2 regions of the Weissella sp. ESL1156 genome follow, and region 2 is predicted to be linked to the other one. Evidence: predicted binding sites of a transcription regulator. Region 2 holds the regulator's gene; the other holds the start of a gene.
What was found. The regulator Rex, encoded in region 2, represses fermentation and respiration genes when NADH is low (regulators of the CRP and FNR family bind a similar motif). The targets are predictions, from matches to a motif close to TTGTGAANTANTTCACAA.

Region 1: the regulator Rex is predicted to act here: its motif matches at 2,578-2,595, upstream of ACSKY2_RS08365 (2,3-butanediol dehydrogenase).

What each region holds. Positions count from the first base shown of each region.
Region 1 covers NZ_CP196372.1:1,633,622-1,638,749, reverse strand. Annotated here, with positions in the region: gene ACSKY2_RS08375 (MFS transporter) at 1-474, opposite strand, end outside; gene ACSKY2_RS08370 (NADPH-dependent FMN reductase) at 626-1,171, opposite strand; gene ACSKY2_RS08365 (2,3-butanediol dehydrogenase) at 1,343-2,395, opposite strand; gene ACSKY2_RS08360 (glutathione peroxidase) at 2,669-3,145, opposite strand; gene ACSKY2_RS08355 (ABC transporter ATP-binding protein) at 3,246-5,033, opposite strand; gene ACSKY2_RS08350 (ABC transporter ATP-binding protein) at 5,035-5,128, opposite strand, start outside.
Region 2 covers NZ_CP196372.1:70,054-75,181, forward strand. Annotated here, with positions in the region: gene ACSKY2_RS00430 (Gfo/Idh/MocA family protein) at 1-857, shown strand, start outside; gene ACSKY2_RS00435 (DEAD/DEAH box helicase) at 879-2,150, shown strand; gene ACSKY2_RS00440 (redox-sensing transcriptional repressor Rex) at 2,435-3,070, shown strand; gene ACSKY2_RS00445 (metal-dependent transcriptional regulator) at 3,150-3,806, opposite strand; gene ACSKY2_RS00450 (hypothetical protein) at 3,996-4,310, shown strand; gene ACSKY2_RS00455 (folate family ECF transporter S component) at 4,433-4,972, opposite strand; THF riboswitch at 5,012-5,104, opposite strand.

The sequences.
Region 1 (5,128 bases), 390 kb from region 2:
TGTCTGCCAACTATATGTTTTCGTAATGGGCACAGCAATAATTTGAAAAATTGCTGTCATCAAAGTCATTGTTGTGCTATACAATGATGTATATGTACCAATTTTATTCGGTGTAAATTTTACCAGTGTTGCTGGTAGCAATACATTAATAAAAGCAATCCCTACCCCGACTAAAATTGTTCCAATAAATAGCATTGGTGCGCTTAAAATACGCAAAAACGAACCGATAAATACCAAGCATAAGGCTACCAACAACGTCTTTTCAATACCAAATCGTCTCGTAAAATAACTCGTGGTTGGTGAAATAATTGCAAATGTTAATAATGGTAAAGTCGTTAATATACCTAGTTGACTGACTGGTAGTCCGAATGTATGCGCCACATTACTAATCACAACTGGAATTGTCGTGAAAGTTGCTCGCATAACAACACCCAGCAAAATAATACTTAATGTAAATAACCACTTCTTTTTCATATAGTGCCTCCATTGTCATTTTTAATCACTCATATTAATATAGAAAATTTACTAAAAATATACAAGTACCAACATGATTGATAAATAACAAAACAGACCTAAGCAGTTAATCCTCCTGCCTAGGTCTGTTTAGATTTGGCACTTTACCTAATTAAGCATTGTGCTTTGCTGCAAAGTCAGCAAATTGACCAGCAACGCCTGCCAAAAATTCTTTCGTACCTTCATTTGTAATCTTACCATTTTCATCAGAAATATCAGCTGTGTTACCAATATATAATTCTGGTTGGTGCATAATAGCCATATCCAAGAAATCTAATGAGTTACGCAAAACGTGATGAGCAGCAACACCTGAAATACCTGAAATTGATTGTGATGCAGGCAAAACTGGCTTACCACCCCAAACGCTTTGTCCCCAAGGACGTGAAGCAACATCCAAGGCATTCTTCAATGCGGCAGGCACACTACGATTGTGCTCTGGCGTTACCATGATAAATGCATCTTGTGCTTTAACAGCTTCACGGAATGCTGTATATTCGGCAGGTGAAGCTTCATCATAATCTTGGTTATACAATGGCAACTTTGCAATGTCCAAATAAGTCACTTCAGCATCTGCTGGCAAACCAGCAACCAATGCCTCAGCAACACCCAATGAGTATGAGTTCTTACGAAGTGACCCAACAATGATACCGTATTTCATGTTTAATTCTCCTTAAATTTGTTTATTATGTACAACAATTCATGCCGTTGGTACCAGTTTAACTTACTTTTACAAAGTTGTAAACACTTATTTTTAATAAGCTTAATAAACATAAAAGAGACCAAAGCTAACTCAAAGCCTTAGTCTCTCCTACATCATTGTTTGATTTAATTAATCTTCCTTTGTTAAGTCAATCAAGATTTTCGCTTGTGACTTATCTGATGATAGACGATCAAATCCCTTCTCAACAACATCATCCAGTCCAATAATATCGGTGATAACTGGCTCAACATTAATTTGACCTGAACTAACAAGGTCAACCGTTTGTTGGAATGTCTCACGTGAGTAAGCAATCGTTGAGGTCAACTTAACACCCGCATTCATCAACTGCATTGGGTCAAATGAAATTGGATGAGCAAAGATTGAGACAATAACTGCTGTACCACGTGCCTTAGTGACCGCAATCGCTTGTTCAAAGGTTGGTTGTACACCGGCAACTTCGAATGATACATCAGCACCACCACCCAAAATATCACGGACAGCGGCAACAGCATCATCAACCTCGCCAGGATTAACAACATCAGTTGCGCCCATTGTCAATGCTTTCTCCAAACGAACAGCTGACAAATCAACAGCAACAATCTTCGTTGCACCAGCAGCCTTAGCAGCTGCGGCAACTAACACACCGATTGGTCCAGCACCAAAAATGGCAACCTTTTCACCAAACTTCAAGCCACCTTCTTTAACGGCTTGTACAGCAACTGCTGTTGGTTCGATCGTTGCTGCTAACTTTAGTGAAAAGTCAGCTGGTAATGCATATAAGTTACTCTCTGGTACATTAACATGCGCAGCAAAACCACCATCACAACTTAAACCAATGAAGCTATAACCACCATAAACATCAATATCATCTGGCAATTCACCATGCGTAACCGTTGGATTTACAGAAACATGGTCACCAACTTTATAATGCTTAACATCCTTACCAACAGATTCGATCACTCCTGAGAACTCGTGACCCATTGTCAATGGTGCCTCACCACCAGTCAATTCATCAACTTTATCAACCGGGATAAAGACTGGTCCTTCTAAGTATTCGTGCAAGTCACTACCACAGATTCCTGCATAAGCCACGCGAATGACAACTTCATCATCCTTTGCAGGCTTTAAATCAACATCTTCAACACGAATGTCCTTTACACCATGCCATACTGCTGCCTTCATGTTAATACCCCCAATAACATATAAATGTTTAAAATAAATACTATCATCATCAATTCGCAAAAAAACATCTTGTGAATACCTACATTTTATCCCCTAATTTTACGGGTGACAACTCATACGAACCCCCTGAGACGGAACAATATAAATCCCGTTTTCAGGAAAGCCTAATGTAGCAACCACAAAAGTGATTATTTTAACAAGCAAACGTTTACACAATAGAAAATTATTTTTAAATTAATGTATTGGGTTGTTCTTAAAATCACATTTAAGCCATTAAACTGTTGTTTTTAATGCCTCTAATACATCATCAGTCATTTTATCTGGTGTCGTAATTGGGGCATAACGATGAAGCAATTGTCCATCACGTCCAATTAAAAATTTCGTATAGTTCCATTTGATCGACCCATTACCAGATTTATCTTTTAAATACGTAAATAATGCATCTTCATTTTTGCCATTGACCATTACTCGTTTGGTCATTGGAAAAGTCACCCCATAATGTACTTGGCAATAATCATTGGTTTCTTCATCTGTTGCCAGTTCTTGCTTAAACTGATTTGAAGGTAAGCCCAGCACAACCAATCCTTCATCTTGGTGCTCTTGATACAATTTTTCCAAACCTTCAAGTTGGGGCGCTAATCCACATTTACTAGCAGTGTTCACAATAATGATGACTTTGCCCGCAAAATCTTTCAAATCGATTGTTGCTCCGTTCATTTCCGTCTCTGTAAAATCATAAACTGTTGTCATTATTTTCCCTCTTTTCAAAATTAAACCGTTTTTAAAAGACATCTTGCCTACATAAACTAAAGTCTATACGTCATAGTAAACCACTATTACTCATTTTTTGCTAATCATACGCAATATTTTGTTTTTGAATCATACCGTAATAGACACCTTGTTTTGCCATTAGTTCATCGTTTGTACCACGCTCAATAATTTTTCCCTGATGCAATACTAATATCATATCAGCATGTTGAATCGTTGATAATCGGTGAGCAATGGCAATCGTTGTTCGTCCAGCCTGCATTTTGGTCAAACTACGTTGAATCAATTGTTCTGTCTCAGTATCGATGTTCGCAGTTGCTTCGTCCAAAATTAAAATTTTAGGATTCGTAGCAATTGTTCGTGCAAAGGCAATGAGTTGTTTTTCACCCGTCGAATAACTCGCACCTCGTTCAATCACTTTTGTCTGATATTGGTCGGGTAATTTATTAATGAAACTAGCTGCATTAACAAATTCTGCTGCCGCAACAATTTGATCATCTGTGATGTTTTCATTATATAATCGAATATTAGAATTAATCGTGCCATAAAACATAAATGGTTCTTGCAAAACTAGCCCCATCTTCTTACGTAATTCGCTCATCGAATAGTCACGAATATCACGACCATCCAACAAAATTTCCCCTGATCCAAATTCATAAAAGCGCATCAGTAAGTTAATAATTGAAGTTTTACCACTACCTGTTTGACCAACTAATGCGACTGTTTGTCCCGGTTCCGCAGTAAATGAAACATCTTTTAAAATCGGATGTTGACCATCATATGCAAAAGTGACGTGTCGAAATTCAATTTTCCCTTGTAGTAATTGCGCATCAGCATCTGTATGCTGTTGGGGAACGAGTGTTTGATCATCCATGATGCGTAATACACGCGCACCTGCCACAATTCCATCTTGAAAATCACTAAAATATTCCATCACTTGTGTTAACGGATTATAAAAATTCTCAAGATACGTGACAAATGCATATACAACACCTGCCGCGACAAAGGTATGAAGTCCTTGTACGCCAAACATGCCTAACACAACCACTGTTCCTAGTGCGTAGAATAAATTAATCACCGGACCTAGTAGTAACGCATTGACTCGTATCATAGCACGACGAGTATCTAAATACTCGTGATTAACGTCTTGAAATTCGCTGTCGACACGCCGTTCTTGTCTAAACTCTTGAATAACACCAATCCCATTGATTGACTCCGCTAATTTATTATTTAATGCACTTAATTTTTCACGCATACGACGATAAACTCGGGAACTGTATTTCTGATAATACCAAATAATCAACGCCAAAATTGGCCAAAAAATCATTAACCATAATGCAATTGTTTTATCAGTGGTGTACATTGCAATAAATGCTGTTACCATCGCAAACCCAGCGATGATCAAACTACTAAACAATTGCCAAAAATTCTGAAAAGCCATTGTATCATTAGTCAAACGCGAAAGGATTGAACCACTAGGTACTTGATCAAAGTAACGCATCCCCAACTGATGAAGTTTTTTAAATAAAATGCGCCGTGTATCCTCCAACATGTACTCTGATCCCATACTATATAAGTACGTTTGTGCAAATTGCGTAATGGCTTTAATGATCATGCCAAATAAATATAAGCCTGCAAAAAACCAAATGATCACAACTGTTGCATTTTCTTTGGCAAGATAGTGATCTAAGTAAATTTGAATAATTTTAGGTAGTAAAATATTCACAACACTAACGATCGCTGCAAAAAAAATTGACCAATAAAAGTACCATTTAAATGGTTTTGCAAAACGGAATAATCGTTTAATAATACGTAACTGCTGTTTAAAGGGAATGCTGTGTGCCCAAATAGACTCTGTTTTTTTTGCCACTTTACACCTCTCCTTCTACAGCTAATGCCTGTAAATCAAATGTTTGCGCATACCAACCATCTTGTGCTAATAACTGTTCGTGTGAACCACGTTCG
Region 2 (5,128 bases):
TTGATGTCACAAATATTTATACTGATTTAGAAAATTTCTATACCAGTGGTATTGATGTTGTTTATATTGCTTCACCAAATAGTGTTCATTTTGAGCAAGTAAAAGGGGCAATCACGCATGACTTAAACGTTATCGTTGAGAAATCTGCTTTTTCAAATCCAACTGAATACACAATTATCATGACATTACTTCAAGAACATACGAATGTCCGCCTGTTCGAAGCAGCACGGCATATTCAACAACCCAATTTTAAAATCGTTGAAGCGCAAGTGGCTAAAATGTCTAAAATTGCAGGTGCAACATTTGTTTATGAAAAATATTCATCACGTTTCGATGATTATTTAGCAGGCCATGAACCCAATGTATTGAGCCGTCAATTCAGTGCTGGGGCACTAACTGATTTAGGCGTTTATCCAATTTATGCAGCAATTAAATTATTTGGTAAGCCGCAAAAAAGTCATTACTTTGCAACAACACTTCGGAATGGGGCAGATGGGCGTGGAATTGCTATTCTACGTTATGCAGATTTTGATGTCACGATTGAATTTGGTAAGGGTTCAAATAGCTATTTGCAATCTGAAATTCTAGGTCGGCGTGACACGTTGGTTATTGGTAATATTGCTGAAGTAGTGGATGTTACTTATCACGATGCTGAGGGTGGTCAACAAAAACTAAGTAAAACACCTTTAGAAAATCCAATGGTTGCTGAAGCTGTCAAATTTGCTGACATGTTAAAACATCCTACAGAAACTGAAACAGAGTATCAAGCATTATTGACACTGAGTCAAACAGTCAATCAAGTACTATTTGATTTGCGTCAAGATGCGGGAATTGTCTTCCCAGCAGATGAAAAATAAGTGACAGACGAAGGAGAAAACATGGACTCTCGTTTTGAAGAGCGATTAACAACGATCGGGTTTCAGTCACTAACGCCCATTCAAGAAGCAGTCGCAGAACCATTGGCAGCAGGTGAGTCAATTGATGCGCTTGCACCAACAGGAACCGGGAAAACATTAGCTTTCATTTGGCCATTGTTACCAAAATTAGTACCAGATGATGGTGAACAGTTATTAATTTTAGCGCCATCACAAGAATTAGCAATGCAGACAACACGTGTTGCTCGTGAGTGGGCTAATGTGTTATCACTAAAAGTATTGTCGTTGACAGGTGGGGCAAACATCAAGCATCAAGTTGACCGGTTAAAAAAGCACCCTGAAATTTTGGTTGGTACACCTGGTCGTGTGAATGAGTTGATGAATAGTGGCAAGCTGAAACTAAAACGATTACGAACATTAATTTTAGATGAAGCTGATGAATTATTGCGTGATGATACAGCAAATCAAATTGATCATATTTGGGACATTATCAATGATAAAGACATCCAAGTGGCACTATTTGGCGCTACTGAAGTTGATACAACCATTGCTAACGGTTTATTTGATAGAGAGTTTATACGAATTGATCAGCGTCATGTTATGATGCCAACAACGATTAAACATGAATTTTGGCCAACCGCACATGATCAACGTCAAAAACGTTTACGTCAGTTAGCTGCCCAAAAGAACTTTCAAGCGATAGTATTTTTTAATACGACAAAGCAACTTAAAATTACGGCTAGCTTTTTAGCACATGAACATGTTGCCATGGCAACTTTGGTGAGAGGTGACTCAAGTACGACGCGTGCGAAATCATTAATGCATTTTAAAAAAGGTGTTGCCAAATTTCTGTTGACGACAGATGTTGGTGCGAGAGGATTGGATATTCCTGATTTAACAGCAGTAATCAATTTTGATTTACCACGTGATGGTGAAACTTATACGCACCGTGCAGGGCGAACTGGTCGTATGGGGAAGTCAGGATTAGTGATTTCTTTTGGTAACGATCATGACCTGCGTGATTTAAAAAAGATGGTAGCAGTTGATATTCAAACGGTTTCTGGTAGCCAGATGTCTCGCAAGCAAGCCGTGAGGTCAGCAACTACGGCAATAACTCATCATGATCGGCCTATTAAACAGGCAACTGGGATAACAACCAAAAGACAGGGTAAACATGCAGGGGAAAAAGTCATTGTATCGCGTGAAGAACGGTTTGCAAAAGAAAAACGAGCGCAAAGAAAGCATCGTAAAAACAAAGGTAAGCCAAAGCATTAATCATGGGCATTATGAAATTTTAAAATAGGTTTAGGGACTATTGATCTAGTTAGTCAGATTAGCTAGATCAATAGTCCTTTTTGAGCGAGACGTGCTGAAAGATACTGTGTTTGTTAATGATAGTATCTAGAAAACGCTTACAAAAAATAGTTATTTTGTGAATGTTCGATTGTTAGTTAGTTCACATAAATGATTAAATATGTTATGATAATAACTAATATGAGTTTCACAATCTTTGGAAATGTTTGTGAAAATAGTTAATTTTAAAAAAAGAGGTCGAACTAATGGTTGAACATGATATTCCTAGAGCAACGGCAAAGCGATTGCCAATTTACTATCGTTATTTGAAATTGCTGTTAGACTCTGGGACTGTCCGCGTTTCATCAAACGAATTATCCGAAGCTGTGAAATTTGATGCCGCAACGATTCGACGTGATTTTTCTTACTTCGGCGCACTTGGTAAGCGTGGTTATGGCTACGATGTTGAGGCATTAATGAATTTTTTTGGTGAAATTCTTAATCAAGATACATTAGCTTCAGTCGCATTGGTAGGAGTCGGAAATCTAGGACAGGCCTTATTGAACTTCAATTTTCATCAAAGTTCTAATGCACGAATTGCAGCAGCTTTTGATGTTAATCCAGAAATTGTTAATACGATCCAGTCGGGTATTCCTGTCTATAGTTTGGATGATTTAGAAAAGCAAATCATTGATCAACGAATTGATGTCGCAATTGTGACAGTACCGGCCAATGTAGCACAAGATGTTGCCAAGCGCCTAGCATCCGCAGGCATTCGTGGTATTTTAAACTTTACACCATTACGCTTGGATGTGCCAAAGTCTGTCCGTGTACAAAACGTTGACTTAACAAATGAGCTGCAAACGCTTTTGTATTTTATCAACAATTTTGGAGAAAAATAAGACAACGATCATTACCAATATAATATAAAAAAGCGCATCAGGAACCAATTTTGGTAACTGATGTGCTTTTTTGGAATGACTAGTCGTTGATATAAATAAAGTCAGCGGCATGTTGTGTTACTTGAATTGTTTGATCACCCGAAACTAAAACAAGGGGACCATCAAATGGCAAACGCTCTTTAATTGTCCAAGTTGTATTTAATCCTAGGTGTAGTGTTTCAGTATATTGTAATAGTTCTAAGTCTTCAGTAAAGCTGTTGATAGTGACAGTTTCATTATCTTTTGCTTCACGTAATGAACGTAATGATTTTGGTGAATAATGATGGTCGATATCAGGAATGCTGAGACCTTGGGGACTTAATTTTGGGAAACCTAAGTACTTATCTAGGGCGTTAATAAATTGATCATTAGCATCGTGATCAAGGTGATCAGCGTTTGAGTGGGCTTCTGAAATTGATAAGCCTAATTTTGTTGCACCAAATGTTTCAATTAAACGGTGGGCACGGATTAAACGGAGGGCTGTTTCACGACCAGGTTTTGTGAGTGTGACACCATAATAAGGCACAACATCAACTTCGCCAGCTTCTTGTAGTTTTGCCAGCATATTAGAAACCGATGAAGGAGTGACGTTTAAATGTTCAGCAATTTGGTTGTTAGAAATTTTTGTTGACTCATCGCCACCGCTTAATTCTAAGATTGTTTGTAGATATTGGGTTTTAGAAATAGATTCGGTCATAATGTAAAATTTCCTCGTTTGTTGTGAAATAGTTAATATGATTAATTATACCATGAAATGGTAGATAATGTATTTCATAAAAATGAAACTAATTATACGTTTGATAAAAAAATGATTTTAGGTTATGATAATTATGTAAAATTTAATTAGCAACTGACAACAGTCAGAAACAAGTTTTGGAGGCTTAAAATGCAGGAAATGAAAGTATGCCAAGAGAACAAGTTAGGGGGATGTACCTTAATTCGTCACCTATTACAAAGCTCACGTGATATTTCAGAGCAGACTGTACAACAATTAGCAACAGCACTAGAAGAAACACTGACTTGTCGGCCAGAAGTTTATGTTGGTCAGGTTTATGATAGTTGTGTTTATCGAATTGGTTGTGGTGATATTAACACTGAAACAAAATTATGTTTTTCAACGCCAGATGTTCGTAATAAATTTGCGAGTTCTTTTGAAGTTGCTTGTCGAGAAGTTGGCCTAACTGTGCATCGGAGTTACTAATAATAGGTTAAAAATAGTTCTAATTTCTATAATTAGTCATTTGGATGCAAATTAAGGTCGATCAGCTCCCTAGATGGTGGAAGCTGATCGACCTTTTTTTTGCATTATAAAATAATTTTTAATTAAATTTTTTGATGTAGTTGATCAATGGTTGTGTTATTCAGCAATAGATATAATAAAATACTTTGAATCGGCAAAAAAACAAGTTGTTTGATGACACGTACCCAAATTAGAGAAGTAATCGTTTGTGAATTGTGAATGTTACCAATCATGACAACCCATAGCGTGTTTAAGATGACATTAACAATTAACAAAACGATTGTAACCGTTAAAATAATCCGTAACCAAGAAAGCGTTTGGCGGCCATAGAAAGAAAAGCCGTAAATAGCGGCTGCAATTACTGCAGAAATAGTAAAGCCCCAGAAATAACCATAACCATTCATTAAGCTACTAATGACATCAGTAAAAATTGCAACGAGCATTCCCCAAAAGGGACCATACCACTTAGCAATCACTCCGACAATCAAGAACGTAAAGCCAACTTTGATGGTAGCAGTGCCGAATGAGAAACGACTAATGACTATTTGTAATGCCATTAAAATGCCCAGCATAGCAAGTTGTCGTGTACGTAAATGTGGTAAGACATATTCTAATGTTTTCATTTGAAAACACCTCCTTATTAATTGGAGGGTTTCACTTGTTACAGTGAATGTGATTCAAGCATCGCGGTAATCCTTCGTCCATGGCCCACATTCCGTTTCCACAGCACTTAACGCACCTGAATCTACCCTGTTCGTTTTACAGGAGTATATTTTACT